2 regions of the Cytobacillus sp. ABV4_503 genome follow, and region 1 is predicted to be linked to the other one. Evidence: riboswitches for the same ligand, from Rfam matches in the RefSeq annotation. Region 1 holds a riboswitch; the other holds the start of a gene.
What was found. A riboswitch is a leader RNA that binds a small molecule or an ion and turns the genes downstream of it on or off. The one in region 1 is predicted to bind cyclic di-GMP.

Region 1 (12,052 bases):
GGATTCCTGATTAATAAAGTTTCATTATTAAGACGGTTTTGCATTCCTGCACCAGTGGTTGGCGGTTTGTTATTTGCGATTATGGTAACTATATTAAAACAGACAGGGCTTGTAATAATAACATTAGATACTTCACTGCAGGGTTTATTCATGCTGGCCTTCTTCACGACGGTCGGGCTGGGAGCGAGCTTTCAGTTGGTAAAGCTCGGCGGGAAACTGCTGGTTATATATTGGCTTGCGTGCGGGGTATTGGCTTTATGCCAGAGTGTTATTGGAATTTCTCTGGCCAGTGTGTTGGGACTTGACCCTTTATTAGGAGTAATGGTTGGTGCTGTGTCCATGGAAGGGGGGCATGGAGCTGCCACTGCATTTGGCGGAACCATTGAGGAATTAGGAGTAAACTCTGCTCTTTCAGTGGGCCTTGCAGCAGCTACATTTGGGTTAATTGCTGGGGGCTTGGTCGGAGGACCTACAGTTAAATTTCTTATTACGAAGTACAAATTGAATCCATCAGAAGCTGATGCATCAGTAGAGGCTGCAGCGGCTAATGAAGACGCAACGAGGAGATCTGCCTTTGACTTCAATTCCCAACAATTTATGGTGCAGATCTTAATCATAACTTTTTGTATGGCTGCCGGTTCCTATTTGGGTGAGTTATTCTCCAGCGTTACTGGCTTTGTACTTCCCAGCTATGTTGGGGCAATGTTTGTAGCCGTTATCGTCAGGAATATTCTGGATAGTTTTAATAAAAGCATTGTGGATATGAAAGGTATTAGCTTAATTGGTGATGTAACGCTTGGCATTTTCCTTTCCATGGCTTTAATGAGCATTAAGCTTTGGGAAGTGGCGGGTTTAGCACTTCCAATGTTAATTATTGTTTTAATCCAAGTTGTATTCATTGTGGCTGCAGGAGTATTTGTTCTGTTTAAGTTACTGGGGAAAGATTATGATGCTGCTGTTATGGTGGGAGGCTTCACTGGTCATGGCCTTGGAGCCACTCCGAATGCAATGGCCAATATGGGTGCCATTACTGAACGCTTTGGTCCATCCCCAAAAGCCTTTCTAATTGTGCCAATTGTTGGGGCGTTCCTTATCGATGTATTCGCCATGCCAATCATTATTACAAGCATTAATTTATTAAAATAATAAAACTAGGGGCTGAAGCAAATTCAGCTCCTAGTTTATTTTTTCGACATAAATTGAAAGGATATAAAAGATAAAATTTTGGAAAAATTCACATATATTTTACCGCATAAAAGCGTAAAAGGTGTTATAATTGCCTGTATATTCTAATAATTTTTTAAAATAAAGGGGGATTTAGAGAGATGAGAAAGAGATTTTTGTGGATAGTGCCAATGCTGGTACTGAGTCTGATTTTGTCAGCTTGCGGAGGCGGTGGTTCCAGTTCGGCCGGAGCTGATGGCGAATCAGCAGAAAAAGATGATGGAAAAACATTTAGTTTGAAAGCGGGCCACTCTTTAACAGAGGATCATCCGTATCATATTGGATTAATGGAGCTTGCTAAGAATGTCGAGAAGCGCACGGAAGGCAAGGTAAAGATTGAAGTGTTCCCTCTGTCACAGCTTGGAGCAGAGAGAGAACTGACTGAGGCCCTTACCCTTGGGACGGCTGATATGTCTGTTTCATCCACAGCACCAATTGCAAACTTCTATCCGGAAATTGGTATCGTGGACATGCCTTTTTTATTTGAATCACGTGAACACGCTTACAAGATTCTGGATGGGGAAATCGGGCAGGAGCTTTTAAAAGGGATGGAAGATGTAGGGATTGTTGGCCTGGCGTGGGGTGAAAATGGTTTCCGCCATATTACAAATGCCAAGAAGCCAATCAATAAGCCTGAAGATTTAAAAGGCTTAAAGATCCGTACGCAGGAGAATCCTATCCACCTTGACGCGTTTAATGCATTGGGTGCAAAGCCGACTCCAATGGCGTGGACTGAAGCATTAACAGCTCTTCAGCAAGGGGTGGTTGACGCTCAGGAAAACCCAATCGTCGTAGCTGATACGTACAAGCTTTATGAAGCAAACCAGAAATACATGACATTAACCGGCCACCTGTATTCACCGGCTGTAATTATGTTCAGTAAATCTGTATGGGATACGCTTCCAGCGGAATATCAAGATATCCTGCGGGAGGAATCGAAAAAGGCCGGTGACCAAATCCGTGATCTGATCACAAAGTCTGATGAAGAATCCTTAAAGGTTTTGAAAGAGCAGGGAATGGAAATCGTTGAGGAAGTGGACGTCACTCCTTTCCGCGAAGCCATCCAGCCTGTATATGAAAAATATGAATCCCAATTTGGCAAGGAAAAGCTTGACGCCATTTTAAACACAAAATAATAAAAGGAGAACTTGGCGAGTGCCGGATAAGAGATGCCGGCACAGACCAGGTTTTTTACACATAAGGGGAATCTATGGTGGTTAAAAAATTAGTAGATTCATTGAATGCTTTCATTAAATGGGTACTGATCCTTCTATTTTTCATTATGGTTATTGTGGTTTTCCTGCAGGTGCTTTTCCGGTTTGTGCTTGATCAGCCGCTTGCATGGACAGAGGAATTGTCACGCTATCTGCTAGTGTGGATCACCTTTTTGGGTGCGGGATATGCCGTTAGTGTCAATGCGCATCCAAGCATCGAGCTGCTTTTTGAAAAAGCCAATCAAGCGGTGAGAAAAGTGATGCTGCTTTTATCGACAGTTTTAGTTGTGTTCTTCTTTTATCAGATAATCGTCAACTCATTCGTTTTTATCGAGCGAAGCATGATGCAGACCTCTCCGGCCCTGCAGCTGCCAATGGGGATTGTTTATACGGTCATACCGATTTCAAGTGTTTTATTTGTCATTAATCTGCTTTACATAACCGTTTCAGAATGGGGAAAGGAGGCGAGCAGCTGATGGCATGGCTATTATTCGGATTGCTGCTGGTGCTTTTCCTGATTAATGTTCCGGTTGCGGTAGCTCTAGGGCTCGCTTCCATGCTTGTGTTAATGATTCAGGACAATGTTCCATTAATGGTTATCGTGCAAAAGATGTTTACTTCAACGGATTCCTTTACACTCATGGCTGTTCCGTTTTTCATACTGGCTGGGAAGCTGATGGAATCTGGCGGGATTTCAAAGCGCTTAATTAATTTTTCCAGTACACTGGTTGGCAGCCTGCATGGCGGTTTGGCAATGGTATCGATTGTAACGTGTATGTTTTTCGCAGCTATTTCCGGATCTGCAGCGGCCACTACAGCTGCAGTCGGAAGCATTTTGATTCCGGCAATGGTGAAGCGCGGCTACGATAAGAGCTTTTCAACCGCTATTCAGGCTGCCGGCGGTACCATTGGAGTTATGATTCCGCCTAGTGTTCCACTGATTTTATTCGGAGTTATCGCAGGGGCTTCAATAGGCGACCTGTTTATTGCAGGTATTATGCCAGGGATCTTCGTTGGGATTTCTCTTATTCTCTTAGCATATTTTATCTCTCGTAAAAGAGGCTACGGCAAGGAAGAAAAGAGCTCTTTGAAAGAAGTGGCTTCTGCTTTCAAGAGCGCAATTTTAGCTATTTTAATGCCGGTGATCATACTTGGCGGCATATACGGCGGTATTTTTACACCAACAGAAGGATCTGTTGTTGCCGTAGTGTATGGCTTAATCGTCGGTCTCTTAATCTATCGGGAAATCAAGTGGAAGGACCTGCCGGAAATTTTCATTTCCTCAGCCGTCACTTCCTCGGTTATATTATTCATCATTTCCTGTGCGTCAATCTTCGGATTCCTGTTAACCAGGGAGCAAATTCCTGCACAAATCTCGGAAGGGATGCTCGGGATTACAACGAATTCTATCATGATTTTAATCATTATTAATGTCATTCTCCTGATTGTCGGAACATTCCTGGAGACATCCGCCGCAATAGTTATCATGGCGCCAATTCTTGTGCCGATTGCATCAGCGGCTGGAATGGACCTGGTGCATTTCGGGGTCATCATGGTTGTCAACCTGGCGATTGGCATGATTACGCCGCCAGTCGGGATTAACCTGTTTGTTGCATCCAATATAGCTAAAATCAGACTGGAGCATATTGTCCGAGCGATTATGCCATTCATTATTGTGCTGATTATTGATGTCTTAATTTTAAGCTTTATGCCTTCCATCAGCTTATTTTTACTAGATAAATAATGGCGAAATAGAGGCAGTAACATTTGGAATAAATATAGATTGTGAAATGGAAGAGGTGCTTAGTTAATGGCAATACATCGTATAGCAGTACTGCCTGGTGACGGAATCGGACCTGAGGTCGTAAATGAAGCCGTTAAGGTATTAGGAATATTGAAAAATTTGGATCCTAACTTTGATCTGGAGTTTGAAACCTTTGACTGGGGCAGCGAGTACTATCTGCAGCATGGAAAAATGATGCCGGAAAACTCATTGGAAACGCTGAAAAGATATGATGCAATTCTTTTCGGAGCGATTGGAGATAAAAGGGTTCCGGACGATGTAACCGTCTGGGAACTGATCATGCCAATCCGGAAGCAATTCAGACAGTACATAAATTTGAGGCCGGTCAAAATGCTGAAGGGAGTGCCTTCCCGCTTTGTGGGAGAAGACATTGATTTTGTCATCGTCCGTGAAAATGCGGAGGGAGAATACTCCAATAGCGGCGGCCGGCTATATCCGGGGCTTGAAGAGGAAGTGGCGGTTCAGAACACGATTATTACGCGTACCGGGACAGCGAAAGCAGCGAAGTTCGCGTTTGAATACGCAAAAAAGCACGGAAAAAAATCCGTTACAAGTGCTACAAAGTCGAATGCGATCATCCATTCCATGAAGCTATGGGATGAGGCAGTTCGTACGGCAGCAGAAGAGTATCCTTCTATTAGTCTGGATAGTTATTATATTGATGCGCTGGCTGCTTACTTTGTTGCAAGGCCAGCGGACTTTGAAGTTGTGGTGGCTTCCAACTTGTTCGGTGATATTTTAAGCGACCTCGGATCTGCAGTAGTTGGCGGACTTGGTCTGTCTCCATCAGCCAACCTGAATCCGGAAGGAGACTTCCCATCGATGTTTGAGCCGGTTCATGGATCGGCACCTGATATTGCCGGACAGGGAATTGCTAACCCTATTGCGCAAATCTGGTCGGCAGCATTGATGCTGGAGCATCTTGGAAGAGCGGATCTGGCTGAGGCTATCATCGAAGCCATTGAACAAGTTCTGCTTGAAGGCGCTGTGCGGACACCTGATTTAGGCGGAACTTCTACAACAAGTGAAATGGGATCTGCCATTAGCGAGGCTTTACAGCAGAAACTACTAGTGAAAGAAGGCTTATAAAAATGAGATTACAAGATGAAGTATTTGTTGTTACCGGTGCAAAAGGCGGCATGGGTAAAGAAACGGTGAAACGTTTTTTGGAAGAAGGCGCCTATGTGGCAGCTGTCGATTTAAATGTGGACGGCATTGAAAAGACGGACCGTCTTCTGCCAGTTGCAGGTGATTTAACAAAGGAAGAAGATGTGGAAAGAATATTTTCAGAAGCAAATGAATCCTTCGGAAAAATCAGCGGTCTCGTCAATATTGCAGGCATTGCCCAGCCGGCAGCGCCAATTGAAGAAGTGACTTTGGCCGATTGGGAAAAAATCATGGGAGTCAACGCAACATCTCTGTTCCTCACATGCCGTGAAGCAGTCCCATATATGAAAAAACAGGGAGAGGGTGTCATTGTTAATATCGCATCAATCTCCATGGTGCGTCCACGGCCGGGCTTGAATGCCTATATCGCGTCTAAAGGGGCAGCGGTTTCTTTTTCCCAGGCACTCGCAATTGAGCTTGCTGAATATGGCATTCGCGTCAACGTTGTCAATCCAGGTCCGGCTGACACAGGGATGCTTGGCCAGTTTACGGCAAAGGATGCAGACATTGAAGCAACGAAGGATACCGTATTTAAAAAGAGTGTTCCATTAGGCAGGCTGATCCAGCCAATTGATATCGCGAATTCACTTGTTTACTTATGTTCAAATGAGTCTGCGATTGTGACAGGTTCTGTCCTGAATGTCGATGGAGGAAGGGGTATTTAAATGAGGGAAGCAACTGATGTACAGATCCAAGGCTGCTATATTGATGGGGAATGGCATGTTCCGGATGAAAATAAGTTAATAGAAGTGAAAAATCCGGCAGACGGTTCCATTTTGGCTTTGGTGCCGCGCGGGGGTCAGAAGGAAGTGGACAAGGCTGTCGAAGCGGCAAAAAAGGCATTTCGTTCGGAAGAGTGGAAATCCCTGCAGGCTTATAACCGGGGAAGGCTGCTGTTTAAAGTCGCTGATATCATTCGCGGGAATAAAGACGAACTAGCCAGGCTGGAAACGCTGAATGTTGGAAAACCGCTTGCCCAGGCTGAAACAGACGTTGAAATTGCTGCCCGCTATTTTGAATTTTACGCAGGTGTGGCAGATAAAATCATGGGCGAAACAATTCCTGTAGAGCGGGGCATCATTGACTACACTGTGCGCGAACCGATAGGAGTTGCAGGCCACATAATTCCATGGAATTATCCTCTGCAAATTGCAGCACGAAGCATTGCGGTTTCGATTGCAACCGGCAATGCGGCGGTGTTGAAGCCGGCTGAGGATACGCCGCTATCCACTTTGAAACTCGTTGAATTAATGGAGAGTCTTAGTGTGCCGAAAGGGATTATTAATGTCGTAACAGGCTATGGCCATGAAGCTGGTGCCGCCTTATCCGCCCACCCTGGTGTGAACCATGTGACGTTCACGGGTTCTGTTGAAACCGGTAAGAGAGTCATGGAGACTGCCGCCCAAAATATCATACCAGTTACGCTGGAACTTGGGGGCAAATCACCGAATGTGGTTTTCGCTGACTGTGATGAAGAAAAAGCACTGGAATGGGTGCTGAAATCCATTGTTCAAAATGCAGGCCAGACCTGTTCCGCCGGCTCACGTCTGGTCATCGAAAAATCAATCAAGGATAAATTTGTGCAAAAGCTGGCAGCTGCGATGGAAAAGCTGACTATTGGGCAGGGGCTCGGCAATCCGGATTTGGGGCCGGTCTTAAATCAAAAGCAGTATGAACGGATTCAAGGATTCCTGCAGCTGGCTGAGGACGATGGAATTCGAGTGGCAACAGGAGGAAAACGCCAGCAGGTCGATGGCTGCGAATCAGGATATTACCTGCAGCCAACTATTTTCGATAATGTTCCGGCAGACCACTGCCTCGCCCAGGAGGAAATCTTCGGGCCGGTTCTCACGGTCACCACATTTGAAACCGAAGAAGAAGCCATCGAAATCGCCAACGGCACGCCATATGGCCTTGTGGCAGGCGTCTGGACAGAAAATGCCGGACGCGCCCACCGTGTTGCCAGCTTGCTGGAATGCGGCCAGGTCTTTATTAATCACTACGGAGCTGGCGGGGGCATCACTCAGCCATTTGGCGGGTACAAGCATAGCGGATTTGGCAGGGAAAAAGGATTGGAGGCTCTGCGTAATTATACGCAAGTGAAGAATGTTGCGCTGAAATATTAATCTGTTTTTTAAGGGTACGGACGAATCTCGTCTGTATCCTTTTTTTTCAGCATGATTGTAGAGGAGTTAACTTTCGGCAGGTAATGAGTCTTAAGAACTATTGTTAGTGGAATTTAATAAAAAATATTGAATTAACTAGAATAAAAGTCTTATTATTAAAGTAACAAAACTGGATAATCGGCAAACTTATTGAAAAGTAAGGACGCAAAGCCACGAGTCTAAGGTCATGGACTATGATAGTCGGGTTGCAGGTGTAATTGGGAGCTATAAATAGATCTCAAACTCATTGTAACCAAGCATCAGGTCTGCCCTTTGGCAGGCCTCTTTCTGTTTAGAGGTTTGTTAATGTTTAGATAGGGAAACGGAATAATGACTGAAAAATCTAATAATAGGAGGAGAATTTATTGAGTGTAATATTTGGAACGGTGGAATACTTTGAAAAGGAGATTAAAGCGTATCTGGCAAATAATCGCTTAAAGAAGTCTAAACGTGAAAAGCTGAAAATGATTACATCCAAGCTTGAAAATGAATTGCTGTATGACTTCTCTTGCCATGAAAGATTAAGGCAGGAATGCCTGAAGAACCTTTCTGAAGCATGTGGCAGGATGACACGGGGAAAGGCAGCCGCTGTGTAATGAGGTTTACTTCTAACGCTCCAGTTTTATCTTCCTGAAAGCTTCTGCAGAACAATCCCTCCCTGCATGTTTTCAATCAAAAAACAGTGCATCTCCTATCAGGAATGCACTGTTGATTATTTATTGCGGTAATCCTAAATGTCCCTTCAGTTCACCTTGAACCCGCTGCCTTTCATCATCAGGCACAATCAGATACCAGATGTCTCCGATATACTGGCCATCGCCTTCTATGGTCAGCTGCTGAATGTTATTTCTTGTGTCTTTATAATTCTTTTGAATATCCATCATTTCATTAAAGGTAATATCAGTTTTGACGTTTTTGCCCAGCGCTGCGAAGATGTCATCAAAACGAGTCAGGGAGCTGAAGCTCGCCCCTTTGTTGATAACACCCTGGATTACCTGCCGCTGTCTTTGCTGGCGGCCAAAATCACCATTCGGGTCATCCTTTCTCATCCGCACATAAGATAATGCTTCGCTTCCATTAAGGTGAATGCTTCCCTCGTTAAAATGGAACTTCCCCATGTTAAAGTCTGTTTCGTTAGTTACATCTATCCCATTGACAGCATCCACAATATCCTTAAAGCCAGCCATATTCATTTTAATGTAGTAATCAATCGGGATATCTAAAAAATCTTCTACTGTATTGATGGCCATCTCGACATCGCCAAAAGCATAGGCATGATTTATTTTATCTTCTGTTCCGTGTCCGATAATGCCGGTTCGGGTATCCCTGGGGATGCTTAGCATTTTTACAGATTTCAGATCGGGATTAACAGTCAGCACAATCATCGTGTCGGATCGGCCTTTGTCTCCCTGGCGCTCGTCCACTCCAAGCAGTAGGACCGAAAACGGCTCTCTTTCTTTTAAGGTGATCGTTTCTTCACGCTTCCCGGATTTCTCCCGCTGAATCGGCTCCTGCATCGTATCAACTGCAGAAGTCAGAGAGTTATATACATAAAATGCGTACGCCCCTGCACCCAATAGCAATAAGATAAAAATCAGTACTGCAGCAAGCGTCCACTTCTTCCGTCCCTTTTTTCCAGCCAATGATTTCACCCCAATTAAAAATTCCTAGCTCGATAATATCATACTTATAATGAAAAAGAACTATTCTGAATGTCCCGCTGCCGGAAGAGTTTTTCGGGCATGGATTTGTCTTTATTTACCTATAGAATTTAAGGGGATCCGGGAATATAATCGAATGGAATTTATTATCAGTTCAGTTAAAAGGAGGAGGGTTATTGAGCGGGGGTTCTGATTCATGAGCATTAAATAATTTGCACTAGGAGAGTGTACGGGTGAAACGCATATTTGCCTCCATAATGATAGTAATCTTACTTTTTACAGCTTTTCCTTTCCAAAAAACAGAAGCCGCCTATACATACAGCCAGGCGGAAAAGCTGGTGGTCCAGGCAGAAAAATTGGCTGGAGCGCTAAAATGGCAAATTTCTGTTGAATACAATAAAACACTCGCAATGCCTGATATGAAATTGTTCAACAGTACAAAAACTGCCCACAGTACAGCGCAAACAGCTATTAATTCATTAAAGGATTCAAGAAAAGCTGCGCTTCAGTACCGTCTTGACCAAAATGTGAAGCTCCACATCAACCGTGCCGTTGCCTATATTGACGCACTGAATGGCGGCAAAAAAATCGAAAAGCTGTCCAATGAGCTTAGGTATCTGATTAAAGAAGAAATCTATATGATCCGCATGGATGACCTGTACCATGAGCTATCCTATGAAATCCGCAAACAGGCAATTCTCCTGTACAGAGTATATGGCAAGACCACCCGTGAAGCGATCTTGGCCAAATACAAGCTTCCGGCTGAACAGCTGAAAAGCAAGGTCGCCTATTTTGTAACAGTCAAAGATCTCGTGGACAAAGCAAAGCTGGAAATGTCGAAGGATGAAGTGGATATCTACTTGATGATCAATTATCTGGATAAAGCCAACAGCATGCTGGAAAAAATCACCCCTGAGCATGCGATGAGGGCACTGCAATCGGATATTGTAAATCTTTCTTCTGAATTGAGCTTAATAAGTGAAGACTATTTTGAAGGCCCGATGATTGAAGGATTGAACACAGATGACGGTTTTCAGGAAACAATGATTGTGATTTTTGACATGGCCGACTATCTTCAGGAAGAACTCTACCTCCTTGAGGAACCGCTTAAATACGAGGAAACAAGAATGGTAACCTTTGAGTTTGAAGGCTTTGAATACACGGTCCTCCTTTATAAAACGGATGAAAATCCCTGGGTGAGGCCGGACTTTTACACACTGGATATAACTGAGATTTAGCAAAGCAGCTCTCCGATATGGAGAGTTTTTTAGCGGGTAAATGTGAACAATGCAAATAGAGAACTGCATTCTGCAAATAAACTTAGGTTTTTGCAAATAAAGTGTCAGTACCTGCAAATAGGGAATGAAAACTTGCAAATAGATAATGTGATTCTGCAAATAGTTATTTTTAACTAAAAACAATTAAAGTAAATTATGAAAACAAGACTATATACTCAACTTTACGAATCTATAACCTTAATATTACCTGCGCCTAAATATTTACAGTATAATAATTTTGATAAAAATGGAAGGATGGTACAAAAAAGTGAAAAAATGGTTGACTGTTATTCTATCTTTCTTAATGCTGTTCGGCTTTACAGCACCTGCAGCAAGTGCGGCCGAGAGCAATACGTTCTGCGATCAGTACAAAGGTGTGAAGAAGATCTGGTGGGACGGAGTGGAATTAAAGTCCGGCCAGATTGGCCGTTTGACGGTTTTAAAAGACACCACACTATACAAACTTCAGGGAGAGAAAAAGGTCCCTTCCCGCACTTTGAAGAAAGGCGAGTTTTACCGTATTTATGCCTTTAAGCCAGGGAAGCTCAGTGTGGGCGGCGGCTATTATGTGGACCGCGACACAAAGGTGAAATATGAAACGCCAAGCAAAACAAAATTAAGAGCAGCTCAATGCATCCATAACCCTTATGGGAAAAAGGGCAACCCAACAACTGTGGGTGTAACCTGGGACATGACGGTTAATGACTGGCTGGATGGCAAAAAGAAATACCAGATTACCATGACAGAAGCAGTGACGGATGCCAATCAGGCATGGCAGATGATTGAACAGGCAAATATGTTCAACTCCCCTCCGCCTGCAGGAAAGAAATATATTCTTGCTAAATTCAAAATAAAATTAATTGAGTTTGAAGGAAAAACATTTGATTCCTGGGCGGTCAGCCAGGCTATGTTTGATACGGTAACACAAAAAGGCGCACTGAATGACCATTACATCGGCATTGTTCCGCCAAGCCCTGAACTCCAGGAGCTTTATAAAGGCGGCCAGACCGAAGGGTGGGTTCCGTTTGTCGTTGATGCCAATGACAATCCTTATATCGTGTGGAACCGCGGCTGGGATGATGAATTGTGGTTCAAATTACAATAATGAATTGATTGGCCTTCTCCTCTGAGAGGGCTTTTTTCACTGCAAAAGTCCGCCCTCTCATCCGATAAGATAAGTAGAATTTGATAAAGAGAGGACGGACAAGCATGCTAAGAAAAAAATACTATACTGCTTTAATGGCTCTAATTCTATTCTTCAATATCACTGCTGCATCAGCATCTGCAGAGCCGGTGGAAGAAGCCAGGGAGCTCATCAAAGAGTATTACGTGGAAGAGCTGCCGGACTGGGTCTTGGCAAAACCATCGATTAAGGAAATGGTCCGCTATCTTGATCTATACTCGGTTTACATGTCAGCTGAAGAGTTTGCCGATTTTACAAATGCCATTGAACAGCAGCTGGTTGGCATCGGCGTGGTTCTAGAGGAGAGCGAAAGCGGGATCCGAATCATGTCCGTAATACCGGAGGGGCCTGCCGCAG
Region 2 (12,052 bases), 3.8 Mb from region 1:
CTTAAGCGATTCACGTGTAAATGCCGGAATGTCTTCTGGCTGGCGGCTTGTGACTAACTGGTTTTGGCAGACGACGACTTCTGAGTCCTGGAATTTGGCGCCTGCGTATTCCATGTCGACTTGGATGGATTTGTAGCCAGTTGCGTCGCGGCCTTCGAGTGTCTTGGCTGTCAGCAGCAGCTGCGGCCCGTGGCAGATCGCGAATACTGGTTTCTTTTCGTCCATGAAGGATTTTGTAAATTGAACAAATCGGTCATCGGCACGAAGCTGGTCCGGTGAGAATCCGCCTGGCAGGAACAGGGCATCGAAGTCCTGCGGGTTTACGTTATCAATGCTTTGATCTATTTGAACAGTGGCTTCACCCTGTTTGCCTTTAATGGATTTGCCTTGTTCCTTTTCAATTGTAACAACCTCATGGCCGGCTTCTTTAAATGCTTGAGCAGGTTCCGTGTATTCACTATCTTCGAACATTTCGGTAATTAAGCATGCGATTTTTTTACTCATTTATAACATCTCCTTTGAAAAATCTTCACATAAGGAGATTTCCCTGAATTGACAATCTTAAACGTAAAAATGCATGTTCACCTTTAAAACACCCCACTGTCCATTCTTCTGGCAAAGTCAACAAACCTGAATTTGTCGGGTCTATGCCTGGATTCCGTATATTGAAAAAGGGTGGCGTCGTCAAAGTAAATATAATTTTTTACCACAACAATGGCATGGAATCCTTCCATATCAAGGAGCCTGCGATCTTCAGCTGTTGGTTCCTCCACTGTAAATTCCTTTTTGGCAAAGCTGATTTTTTTTCCAAGTTCGCCCTCAATATAGGCAAAAATAGAGCTCTGGCATATTTCTTTGGTTAAGCCCGGGACATATTTCTCAACTAAAAAATCCTTATCCAAAATTATCCGCTCATCTTCAATTTTTCGGACACGATAAACTTTCCATACCTTTTCACTTTTATCAACATGGAGATGCTTCATCTTTTCTGCGTCAGGCTGAATAAGTGAAAATTCGTCCACAATCGTTTCGGCACGCTGACCCATTTTCCCGGCCAGCTCTTTAAAGCTGACCAGTCCGGATATGGGGAACTGCAGCTTTTTTAAATCAAGGACCATCGAGCCTTTTCCGCGGATTTTCTGGATAAAACCGTTTTGTGCAAGCAAATTCAAAGCTTTGCGGATGGTTTCCCTTGAAGTGGAATACATCTCTGTCAATTCATGTTCAGATGGCAGAATGGATCGGGCAGGATATTTGCCTTCCTGTATTTGCTGGGCAAGCTCCTCATAAATCACTAAATATTTATTATTTCTCATTTAAATCACCATTTCAGTCATGTTTTACACCATTCTACCATTTATCCGGCCTGCTTTCATTTACCTGTTGGACAGCTGGATGAAATACCACCCTCCTTCGGTTACGACCGGCTTGAAGGTTTTTACTTTCAGCTTCAGCTCTTTAGCGATTTGATGGATATCCTCCTCAGTCGGGGTTGGATATAGGTTTTCAAATGCAGAAAAGAAGCTGTTAAAAACACTTGAAAACTCTTCCCCTTTTTTCGAATGAAGAATGGGCGTGATAATAGTTATGGATCCTTTCCGGCTAAGCCAGCTTTTCAAGCGGGATAAGAGCTGCTTGCGATCCTCCGGCTGGATGTAGTGAAGCAGGTTATTGACCATAATTAAATCAGCCTGCTGCTCAGGTGAGTACTTATGAACGTCCGCTGTAACAATTTTAATGTTGGGAATATCCCTGCAATTTGTACGGGCAGAATCTGCGACCTCTTCATTAATTTCAATGCCTGCCAGTTTTGCCTGCGGGAACTTTTGGCTGATTCTGCTTAAATAGCCGCCTTCCCCGCAGCCAATGTCTATGATTCTTACCATTTTGTTTTTCTTAATGGTTTTCATCAGACGCGGCAGTGCAAGCTGTTCAAGAAGTGAAGAGGTTCTTGCTACGGTAGGTCCATGCTCTTCATGGTCAAAAGTGTTTTTCTTATTGGAACGGAGCAGTTCTGGATAAGAGAGTAAAGTCGGGATATGCAATTCCATCATTTCCTTCAGGATGATTCCTGTGGATCGGGGGTTTTGCGGCGTGGATGGAAGACTGAATTTAGATGCTGTCTTAATTTTATCCTTCCCTTTCTTTTTCAAATGGCGGATCGAAAGCCCCACCTCCACCCACCTTAAAAGCAGCTCTTCCTGAAGATTTCTGCTTGATGCCACCTCTTTTACTGTCCTCCAGCTGCGGAACTGGGAGAAAAGGTCAAGCTCGAAGCCTACATATGCATGCCAGCTGTACAAAAAAGGCTGGTTCTTTTTCATCCAATTTCGTGCTTTTAGTAATCTCACATATTCATTTATCATTGATGTTCAACCTTCTTCCAAGGATAGTCATCTTTTTCTGTATAAAAATAATGGCTTTTAACGGCAGCTGATATTTCCGTTTTTCTTGCCGGCAGCAGTCCTGCCTGAATCATTCGGTCCCATAGGCTCTCTGACCAATATCCAAGGCCCGAAACATTCAGCATTTGCTTATATTGCAGGGTTTTATCTCTTTCGATCTGCTTCAGGCCTTTACGGCGTATACCAGTAAAAACCCGGTTGGAATAAGAATAGGCTAAGGCCGATAAATGGCTGAGGCTAATCATGTTTTCAGCCCGGGGCTTCCTGACTTTTTCATACCATTTAAGCTTGTCCGGCGAAATTCTTCCGCTCGCATACATCTCTGCAAGCAATTCACCAAGCACATCCGCATCCTGAATCGCCATATTCATCCCTTCACCTGCCATCGGGTGGACCGTATGGGTCTGCATCCCCCAAAATAGCGAGTTTTCCATCCACATATTTATCTGCATAAAAGGCTGTCGGAATCATTAGCTGAATATCCTTCCAATTTTTCAGCCTGGTCACATACCCCTCCAATTCCGGAAAAAGCTCTAAATAGTTTTGATGGAAATGGTGAATTCCTTTTTTGAGATGTTCCTTATACGTGCCCTCCGGAATTAAATAGACAGACCGTACCTTCGCATCCGGCAGCGGAAATAATCCGAGGAACCGTTCATCTTTGGAAATGATCTTCCCTTCCTCCAATGATTGTGGCCGTGGGAACGTGACAGTTAAAAACTGATGATTGTACTCAATCTTTATAATCTTGCTGTTCATTACTTTTCTTGTTATGGAATTCCTTCCCTCAGCACCTATAAAAAAGTCAGCCTTCACTGTCAGCTGCTCCTTTAAATCCTTCCGCTCAACCATTAATTCGCCATTGTCATAGCCTTTTGCCAGGGTCCCTGACAAATAATGAAAGCTTGGATATTGACGCGCCCGTTTGAGAAGGATTCCTTTCAGCTTTTCATGCTCGATCATGAGTGAGTAATCATATTCTCCCTGCAGAATGCTGTAATCCATGGCAAACTCTTTTTCCCCTTCCTCAAACGCAATTCGGGAAAATGAAAATCCATTCTCTCGGATTACATCCAAAGCATCCAGCCGCTTAAAAATTCTCAGGCTCTTCGGCTGCAGAAGTTCGCCTTTATAAATGGAAGATGGGGCATCAAGCTTTTCTATAACGAGGACATCAATATTGGCTTGAGCCAGCTTCAATCCCAGCGTCAAACCGCCAATCCCTCCGCCCACAATTGCAACCTCTGTATTCAAGGACATGTTTCCACCACCTTTGTCTTTTATTTAACCTCCTTTTTAAAAAGCAAAACCAATGGATATGCTGATATTACAATGTCTGGAAAAAATTTAAAGCACAATCCTTTGAAAAAAGGAGTATGATTGTGGGAGAACACCTATAATTTCAAAATCCTGTATAATAGAGAGAGTAAAATCAATTACCGTTCCTTTACGGGCGATATATAGCATTATTTTTGGAGGCATAAAAATGAGAGAAATAGCAGTCGAACAATATATCCAAATGGACAACGCAGTTCCGGTCGATGTCAGGTCTCCAATTGAATTTGAGGAGTGCGAGCATTCCCGGTGCTGTCAATGTGCCGCTTTTCACTAATGAAGAACGTGTAGAAATCGGAACACTATATAAGAAAGAAGGATCTGATGCGGCTAAGTGGAGAGCGATGGAAATCGTTTCACCTAAAATTCCGTCCATGATGCAGAAAATCAGAGAACTTAAAAATGATGGCTTACAGCCTGTCATTTACTGCTGGCGCGGCGGAATGCGCAGCAAGGCCGTTACTACATTTATCACATATGCGGGCGTTTCAGTCCCCCGTTTAATTGGGGGCTATCGAGCGTACCGTCAATATATACTTGAAAACACAGCAGACTTGATTCCTGAAAAAGCAGTTGTTCTGCACGGAATGACCGGCGTAGGGAAAACGGATGTGCTGAAGGTGTTAAGCGAAAAAGGATATCCTGTTATTGACCTTGAAGAAATGGCAGGACATCGCGGATCGATCTTCGGATCCTTTGGCATGGGAAACGGCAGCACACAGAAAACGTTTGATGCTCTATTGTATCAAGCCCTTTCTAAGGTTAAAGGTTCCCCTTATGTTATTATGGAAGCCGAAAGCAAACGAATAGGCAAGGTTGTTCAGCCGGACGAGCTGCTCCATACCAAAAAAACCGGAATTCACATTGATATGTTCGCCAGCATGGAATCCCGTGTCCAGCGCATCATTCGTGACTATGTTGAGCCTTATCATAAAGAAGAATGGTTCAAACCGAAAGTGGATGAAAGCCTTGTGTTTGTTAAAAAACGTCTGAAAGATACTGAAATCCGCGAGCAGCTGGATGAATCAGCTGAAACAGGAAACTACGAGCTATTTATCAAGCTTTTATTAGAACACTATTACGATCCACGCTATGCCTTTAAGCAGCATGACTATGAAGGCCAATTCCACCACGTGAATGCAGATGATGTGGAAGCAGCTGCACAGCAAATTATTGACATTATTGAAAAGCAAAATGCTCCCGTCCTCTGACGCGGAGCATTACTTTTTGCGAGCGACAAAAGATATATTTTTATAAAACTTAGATAACTAACTATTTAAATCGGTTGACACTGTGGTATGATGATAATAATATTGAACAAATCGTTCTTAATATGGAACTAAATATATGATATAATCCTATTACATACAAAATAAGGTGTGTGGTATACCATGATCGGTGATCGTGTAAAAAAACTTCGCCAGGAAAAGAAAATGTCCTTATCCGAGCTTGCGGACCAGGCTGGTGTGGCAAAATCATATTTAAGCTCACTTGAGCGCAATCTGCAAACCAACCCATCGATTCAATTCCTTGAAAAAATTGCTGGTGTTCTGAATGTCCCCGTGGATCATTTAATTCATGAGCAAATCAACAAGGAAGATCTTGATTCAGAATGGATGAAAATTGTGAAGGAAGCGATGGAGTCTGGTGTTTCGAAGGAGCAATTTCGGGAGTTTTTGGATTTTAATAAGTGGAGAAGCGGACAAAAATCATAGATGCAATGAGCCTGAATGTACAGGCTTATTTTTTTGCCAAAATAAAAAGCATTTCCATATAGAGATGCCTCTAACAGAAATACTTAGCCATACCGGATATTATGCTTCGATCAGAACCTCTTTGGCTCTGTTATTATGTAAAAACTCTCTAATTTCTTCCTTTTGCAGGCCTAAGTTCTTTGCTTCCATAATTAACTGCAGCCACTCCAAATCAATTCCTTCAACCTTTACATTTTGCTCCGTCAACATTCTTCCCCCCAGGATACGTATCGTATTCCAGGCAACCCAGCCATCGTAGTATTTACTCAATACCTTAGACCCGTGACTTTGCGTCCTCATTTTTCAATGAGTTTGCCTTTTTCTGCGCCTATCGGCTCAAAGAAATTTTTACCATAAATGTATTCTACTATGGCCATATTGCTAATGGTGTCTTATTTTGTAAATATAATTAATTAATTTAATATTAAATTAATTTGTTTTTCGACAAAAATTCTGAGGTTTCCCATTATCAGTTATTTGTCCTCTGTCTCGAGTAGTAAGAATGACCGATTCTTTTTCTATAATTCTTATTAATTTGCTGAAGGGAATATGTGTGTGAAAGTTTCTTTTTCTTATAGACAATATGGACTACTTCCCGTGTCATTGCATCCAGAAATATTTCATTCGTTAAGTCACTTCCGCAAATCGGGCACAGCCACTCTCCGGTTTCACTGCTGCTGAAAGATGAGTTATGGCATTTAGTGCAGTTTTTTTGGTACATGGGACACCGCCTGAACTGATTTATATTGATAATATATTTCCTTATTAGATTTTAATGAATGCTGTTAACAATTAATGAGAAAATCCAAACAAAGTGCAGCAAGCATACGATTGAATACATAACTAAAGCTCCTGCTGCAAACAGCTTCACTCTAGATTCTGCAAAGATAAATATTGATAAAATGATAAGTAAACAAGAAAGAATTATTTTAAGAGAAAGAAATAAAAAAGGATGCAGGTCATAAAGATTGCGCATTAGCGGATTGCTTTCTTCTATCACATTAAAGTGAAGTCCAAGTGCAGTAAGAAATCCGTCCAGTAAATTTAAGAAGGCAAGATAATAAAACAGCTTTTTCATGTGATCACCACTTTGTTTGCTAAGGTGAGTATTCATTTGTATAAATAAAAATTAAGGCCAAGAAGTTATCATTCTCCTGGCCATGTCTAACGTTCACTTCTTATCCTTCTATAAAAAACAAGGAGCAATACACTTCCAGCACCCAATAATAATCCACCGATTAACATAAGGTTATAAGTATTGGTAGCAGTGTTTGGAAGTAGCCTTTCAGTCATTTCTGGATTAATAACAATATCGTTTTTAGGATTGCTAGGATTCTCGCCTCCACCAGAATTTCCATCTGAAGGATCTTCTTCACCTGGGGGATCAGTTGGATCAACTGGATCAACTGGATCAGTTGGATCAGTTGGATCAACTGGATCAGTTGGATCAGTTGGATCAGTTGGATCAGTTGGATCAGTTGGATCAGTTGGATCAGTTAATGCCTCAGCAAGAAATAATATTTCTACCTCAGCAGAAGAATCCTGAAAGGCATTTCCCAGCTCGTAAGGCATTGAAACTTGAAAGAATAACTGTTCAGAGGTGCCCTTTGCCAGCTTCCTTGGGGTAAAACCCTCAAAGTTTTTTAACTTTCCCTCAAATAGAATGGTTGAATCCTTCTTAACCAAAAGATTAAGTTCTTCAAAAAGCCCTTTTACGGATTTATTCTTTCCGATTTGAGCTGTGTATCTGAAATCCTGTTTTCCCTGGTTTAGGATGGTTATATCTCGTGGCATCCAGTCACCTGGCTTGAGGTTGCCTACTTCAAAAAAATATCCACTTATATTTGTGTTAATATCTATTTCTCTTTCATCTGCTTGTGCAGGTTTATCTTCTAAAATAATTAAAAATAGTAAAAATGCTAAGATAGAGACTTTAAACGGTCTTGCCAATAAACTGTTTGACTTCATGGCATTACCTCACAAATATATTTGACAAGAGGTGGGGAAATCCCCCACCCCTTGTTTTACAAAAGTATTATTTTGCTTCGCCAGCGCCTTGTTTTCCTTCAAATGTCCATTCAAGAGATAAGGAATCCCCTTGAAATTCATTCTGGTTTAAGCCGTTATCAACAAACTCAAACTGAACATGAAGCTTATCAGTATCACCAGACTCTAATCCACCAATTTCCTCCAACCAAGGAATAAAAATATTATTCTCAACGGCATCCGGAGACATATTTTTCAGATCATATAAAGTTGTTCGATAAATAATTTGATCTGGAGAAGCAGGTCCTAATAAAGCTTTATCTTCGTTAAATAAGAAGTTAACTCTTATGTGTTTTCCAAAGTCGTCAACATTAGAACTTTCTCCGGCCTTATTTATAACAGTATATTTTGTTGTTAACAGTACCTTTGAAATATCCAATGAACCATCGTTATGAAGGTTAAATGGTTTGTACATTGTATCACCAGGTTTAATATCAGTAACATTAATAATCTCTGTAGGTGATGCACTTAGTTTTAGTGTTCCAGCAGTAAAACTACCACTAGTGTCTGCAGTATCATTAAAGAATGCAAAAGTCCCTCCGCCAACTAGAGAAATACCTAATGCTGCTGATGCAATACCCATACCTAATTTCTTTTTTAAACTCATTTCCCTTTTCCTCCTCTACCCCATTCGGGTATGTATGATTTTTTATATTGACCCTTGTTTTTAACAAGGAGTGCAACCAAAGCTAAGCAGTTTTTTCATTTGTATCTGTTTTCTTATTCTTGGAATCAAGTTCTCTTAATCCCTGCATGATGCTAAATGCTGAGTATGCTAGCAAAAGAACTCCCGGACCAATCAGAAGAATAGCTCCGCCTTCTTTCGATTGTGCAAAATCTATGAAATATCCCACATATGGAATCGTGAAACCGGAGTAAACGGCTCTTACATTTTCAGAAAGTACAGGGTCCATGTCTGCTGCGTTATTGTTATCCCCTTTTGTTTCATACATGACATGTTCGCCGCTTGTTGTGACACCAATAATACGGTGGGTGATCAGCTTCTGTTCATCAGCCTGGAAAGTGATGATGTCTCCCTTTTTCAGGTCTTTACTTTGAGATGAATCAACCGGCTTGACTGCAATGACTGATCCAGTCATGAAAGTTGGCTCCATTGAACCTGATAGCACGGCTTTAAGCTGGTAACCGAATGCCTGAGGTTCTCCGCCAGATGCCTTAGATGAAACTACAAGCACCGCCATAATAATTAAATTGATAAACAGGATTGCTGTAATCAAATTGCTAATAATCTTTCTTGCTGTTTTCCAGCTAAATTTCAATTTACTGTCACCTTCCTTTAAAGAAAGAATGCTGTTCTTTCTTTATGTTCGTTTTGTTCTTTTTATCGAACCACTAAGTAGAGTATAGTCCATCCGTATTATTTTGAAAAATTCCAAATTCAGCCGTTTTTTCGTTTTAAAGAACGTTTTTCGTTCTTTTTCTAAGAATATCTCAAGAATTCTCATTCTTTTGTATTTTTTATTGAACATTTTGTTCGTTATAATGAAAACATCTTCACATTTTATGATAAGGGAGTATTTTGCCTATGATAGGTGGCCGGATTAAAAGCTTAAGAATCAAGAAGGGATACTCAATTAATGAACTTTCTGAAAAATCCGAGGTATCCAAATCGTATTTAAGCTACATTGAGAGAGGCATACAGGAGAACCCTTCATTACAGGTTTTATCAAGAATCGCCAGAACACTGGATGCTAATCTTGAGGATCTGCTGGAAGGGAACAAAGATGAAATTACCGATTTGTCTAATCTGGATGAGGAATGGGTTTCCCTTGTCAAAGAAGCAATTCGACAGGGAATCACCAAAGAGGATTTCTCCTTTTATCTGGAGTTTATTAAATTTAAGAAGATGAATGGGGGTAAAGTTTAGTTGAAGGTCAATGGCCGTTTGCTGATTGTAGCTGCCTCCTTCCTTATCTTAATCGGGGGCGGATTGGTTCTGTTCTCGCTGCAGGAAATGTATGCTCAGGAGAAGAAAACCAAGGATTCTTTAGCCCAGGCACAAGAAAGAATTCAAAACGAAGTGAACAAAGAAAGCAAAAGTGTTCTTCAAACAGAACAGCCTATAAATGTTTCCTTTGAGCAGGGTGAAGCCATTGGCATTTTAAAGATTCCCCGCTTGAGTGCTGAACTTCCCATTATAGAAGGAACAGATGAGGATGAACTGGAAAAAGGGGTTGGGCATTACTCCACAACTGTACTTCCAGGGCAGCCTGATCAGATTTTATTATCAGGACATCGAGATACAGTTTTCCGCCGGCTTGGTGAACTTGGAATAGGAGATATTTTTCAAATTAACATGCCCTATGGAGAATATATATATGAGATAACAGAAACAGAGATTGTTGATGCAGATGATACTACTGTTATTAATTCCACTGCTCCAAATGAAATTCTCACTGTCTCCACTTGCTATCCTTTCTCGTATGTAGGTAATGCACCATATCGCTACATTTTATCTGCTAAAAGATTATTAAATTAGATTGCAATTGTATGAAAAGAGAATATTCACAACAAAACGTTCTTAATAAAGAATATTTGTGCGAAAATTTGAGTAAAATTTAGATAATGGGAGAAAAGATAATATTTACCCACCAAAAACTGAAATAATTCAGTTTCCCAAATCTAATTTCATAGTAGTATAATGTATTCTATATTAAGAACGAATAGGAATATGTATAATGAACAATTAAAGGAGGTTACTTTTATGGAACCGAGAGGGGTGAGAATAAAAAGAATGAGAAGGAAGAGAAGAAAACAAATTGCAAAAGCCGCTGCTTCCAGTTTTGCACTTTCATCCTCCATTGTTGTTGGAGCACATTTCATATCGCCTACATATGCTCAATTCAACAGCACTGATGAAGCAAACTCGACTATTGAGGCATGCTTTATTTTTCCCAGAACAATAGAACAAGATTATGTAATCAAGTCAGAAGATGTCTTCAAAAAATTGGATGAGGAAATAAAACAGGCATTGTCTATAAAAAGCAGTATTAATAAAATAGATGTTGATGCCAAACTAAAGAACGTAAAGCCTTATTCCAACGGCCATACCAATCCATCCGAACCAGCATCTGATAGCAGTGCCTCAATAAAAGGGCTAACAGCTACCCGTTCTTCGTTAGAATCACATATTAACAGTCTGCAAAATAACCTATCCACAGCTAAACAGGACTTGAATGCAATTAGCACCTTAAGCAGTCAATTATCTACTTCCATCCAACAGCTAGAGAATTACAATACTGCTCTCGAAGCAGCAGTAACAAAGTCACTAACTGATATTGAAGAATTAACAACCCTTTTAGATAAAATAAACGGATTCAAAGATCAAGCTATCACAGAATGTACTTATGAAGAAACATACTTTGAAGAGCAAATTTCCAAAATGGAGAATTTTTCAACGAATGCTGACACTCTTATAACCCAAGCTAAAGAGGAACAAACCATTGCCCTGCAAAAGACCAAAAGCTATAAAGACAAACTAGATCAGTTAAAGATTATGGAAAGCAATATTCAGGACGAGATTTCCAAGTTTGAAAGCAGCATTGAACATCTGAATAACCGTATATCAAATATTAATTCCCAAATTCAAACACTTGAACAACAGCAAAAAGAAGAACAAAAGAAAAAGGCTGAAAAGGAAGCTGCTGAAAAGAAAAAGAATGAAAACAAGCCTCCTGAAGAAAAGCCAGCAACAACTCCTGCAAATGAAAAGCCAAGTGAGGAACAAACCGAATCAGTTGAAGAACCGGAACCAGAACCACCACAAGAGGAAGAAAACAACACATCTGACAGTGCTGTTGAAACAACACAACAAAATGAAACTTCTTCCGAAAATGCAGAAATCAACTCTGAAGAAGCTGAATGAAAAGTTCCCGAGGGCTAAGTGTGATCACACCTGGCTTTCTTTTTTTATTCCCAAAAAATCACATGGAAAGTGCCTTTTTTACTGCATATAGACAATCACCCTTCCCCCATACAAGAACATGTACATATCATCTAATATATGGGTTTCCGGAAGGGACAGGTCCTGATGATCAATTTCTTAAGATTACTATTATATTTAGCCATCATCATCACAGCTATCATTCTATCAATATAAAAAGCCAGACTCTTAAGTCTGGCTTCAGACTGTCGACAAACTCGATGAAAATCGTGCTTGTCTGCAGTCTTTTTTGTTTTAAAATAGAAGTAAAACAATGCTTGAGGTGATTAAAATGCTTTCTAAACATAATCCAATTCAACGGGATCAAATTGAAATGATTGCACTAGACGAACTAGTACCAGCGGACCATTTGGTTCGCAAAATTGAGGCTGCGATTGATTTCTCCTTCGTCTATGACTTGGTAAAAGATATGTATTCAGAAGTATGGCGCCCAAGTATTGACCCTGTAATATTGATTAAACTCACCTTCATTCAATATACCTTCGGTATACGCTCCATGCGTCAAACAATTGAAGAATTGAAAACGAATATGGCTTATCGGTGGTTTT

Region 2: linked by a shared signal. The riboswitch ahead of ACXAD1_RS03880 (anti-repressor SinI family protein) and the one ahead of ACXAD1_RS22585 (hypothetical protein) in region 1 are both predicted to bind cyclic di-GMP.

The regions. Positions count from the first base shown of each region.
Region 1 is NZ_JBSWTH010000001.1:4,508,107-4,520,158, reverse strand. Features, by position in the region: gene gltS (sodium/glutamate symporter) at 1-1,146, shown strand, start outside; gene ACXAD1_RS22615 (TRAP transporter substrate-binding protein) at 1,326-2,360, shown strand; gene ACXAD1_RS22610 (TRAP transporter small permease) at 2,435-2,914, shown strand; gene ACXAD1_RS22605 (TRAP transporter large permease) at 2,914-4,182, shown strand; gene ACXAD1_RS22600 (tartrate dehydrogenase) at 4,249-5,331, shown strand; gene ACXAD1_RS22595 (SDR family NAD(P)-dependent oxidoreductase) at 5,334-6,074, shown strand; gene ACXAD1_RS22590 (aldehyde dehydrogenase family protein) at 6,075-7,535, shown strand; cyclic di-GMP riboswitch class I at 7,705-7,788, shown strand; gene ACXAD1_RS22585 (hypothetical protein) at 7,940-8,170, shown strand; gene tagU (polyisoprenyl-teichoic acid--peptidoglycan teichoic acid transferase TagU) at 8,291-9,217, opposite strand; gene ACXAD1_RS22575 (hypothetical protein) at 9,469-10,473, shown strand; gene ACXAD1_RS22570 (hypothetical protein) at 10,781-11,617, shown strand; gene ACXAD1_RS22565 (S41 family peptidase) at 11,722-12,052, shown strand, end outside.
Region 2 is NZ_JBSWTH010000001.1:756,855-768,906, reverse strand. Features, by position in the region: gene ACXAD1_RS03915 (type 1 glutamine amidotransferase domain-containing protein) at 1-504, opposite strand, end outside; gene treR (trehalose operon repressor) at 588-1,316, opposite strand; gene ACXAD1_RS03905 (class I SAM-dependent methyltransferase) at 1,377-2,366, opposite strand; gene ACXAD1_RS03900 (FAD-dependent oxidoreductase) at 2,363-2,815, opposite strand; gene ACXAD1_RS03895 (FAD-dependent monooxygenase) at 2,781-3,665, opposite strand; gene mnmH (tRNA 2-selenouridine(34) synthase MnmH) at 3,947-4,951, shown strand; gene ACXAD1_RS03885 (helix-turn-helix domain-containing protein) at 5,132-5,455, shown strand; gene ACXAD1_RS03880 (anti-repressor SinI family protein) at 5,555-5,704, opposite strand; cyclic di-GMP riboswitch class I at 5,732-5,821, opposite strand; gene ACXAD1_RS03875 (hypothetical protein) at 5,964-6,215, opposite strand; gene ACXAD1_RS03870 (DUF5658 family protein) at 6,267-6,572, opposite strand; gene ACXAD1_RS03865 (LPXTG cell wall anchor domain-containing protein) at 6,659-7,462, opposite strand; gene ACXAD1_RS03860 (TasA family protein) at 7,530-8,147, opposite strand; gene sipW (signal peptidase I SipW) at 8,230-8,820, opposite strand; gene ACXAD1_RS03850 (helix-turn-helix domain-containing protein) at 9,087-9,428, shown strand; gene ACXAD1_RS03845 (class D sortase) at 9,429-10,040, shown strand; gene ACXAD1_RS03840 (hypothetical protein) at 10,233-11,426, shown strand; gene ACXAD1_RS03835 (IS1182 family transposase) at 11,776-12,052, shown strand, end outside.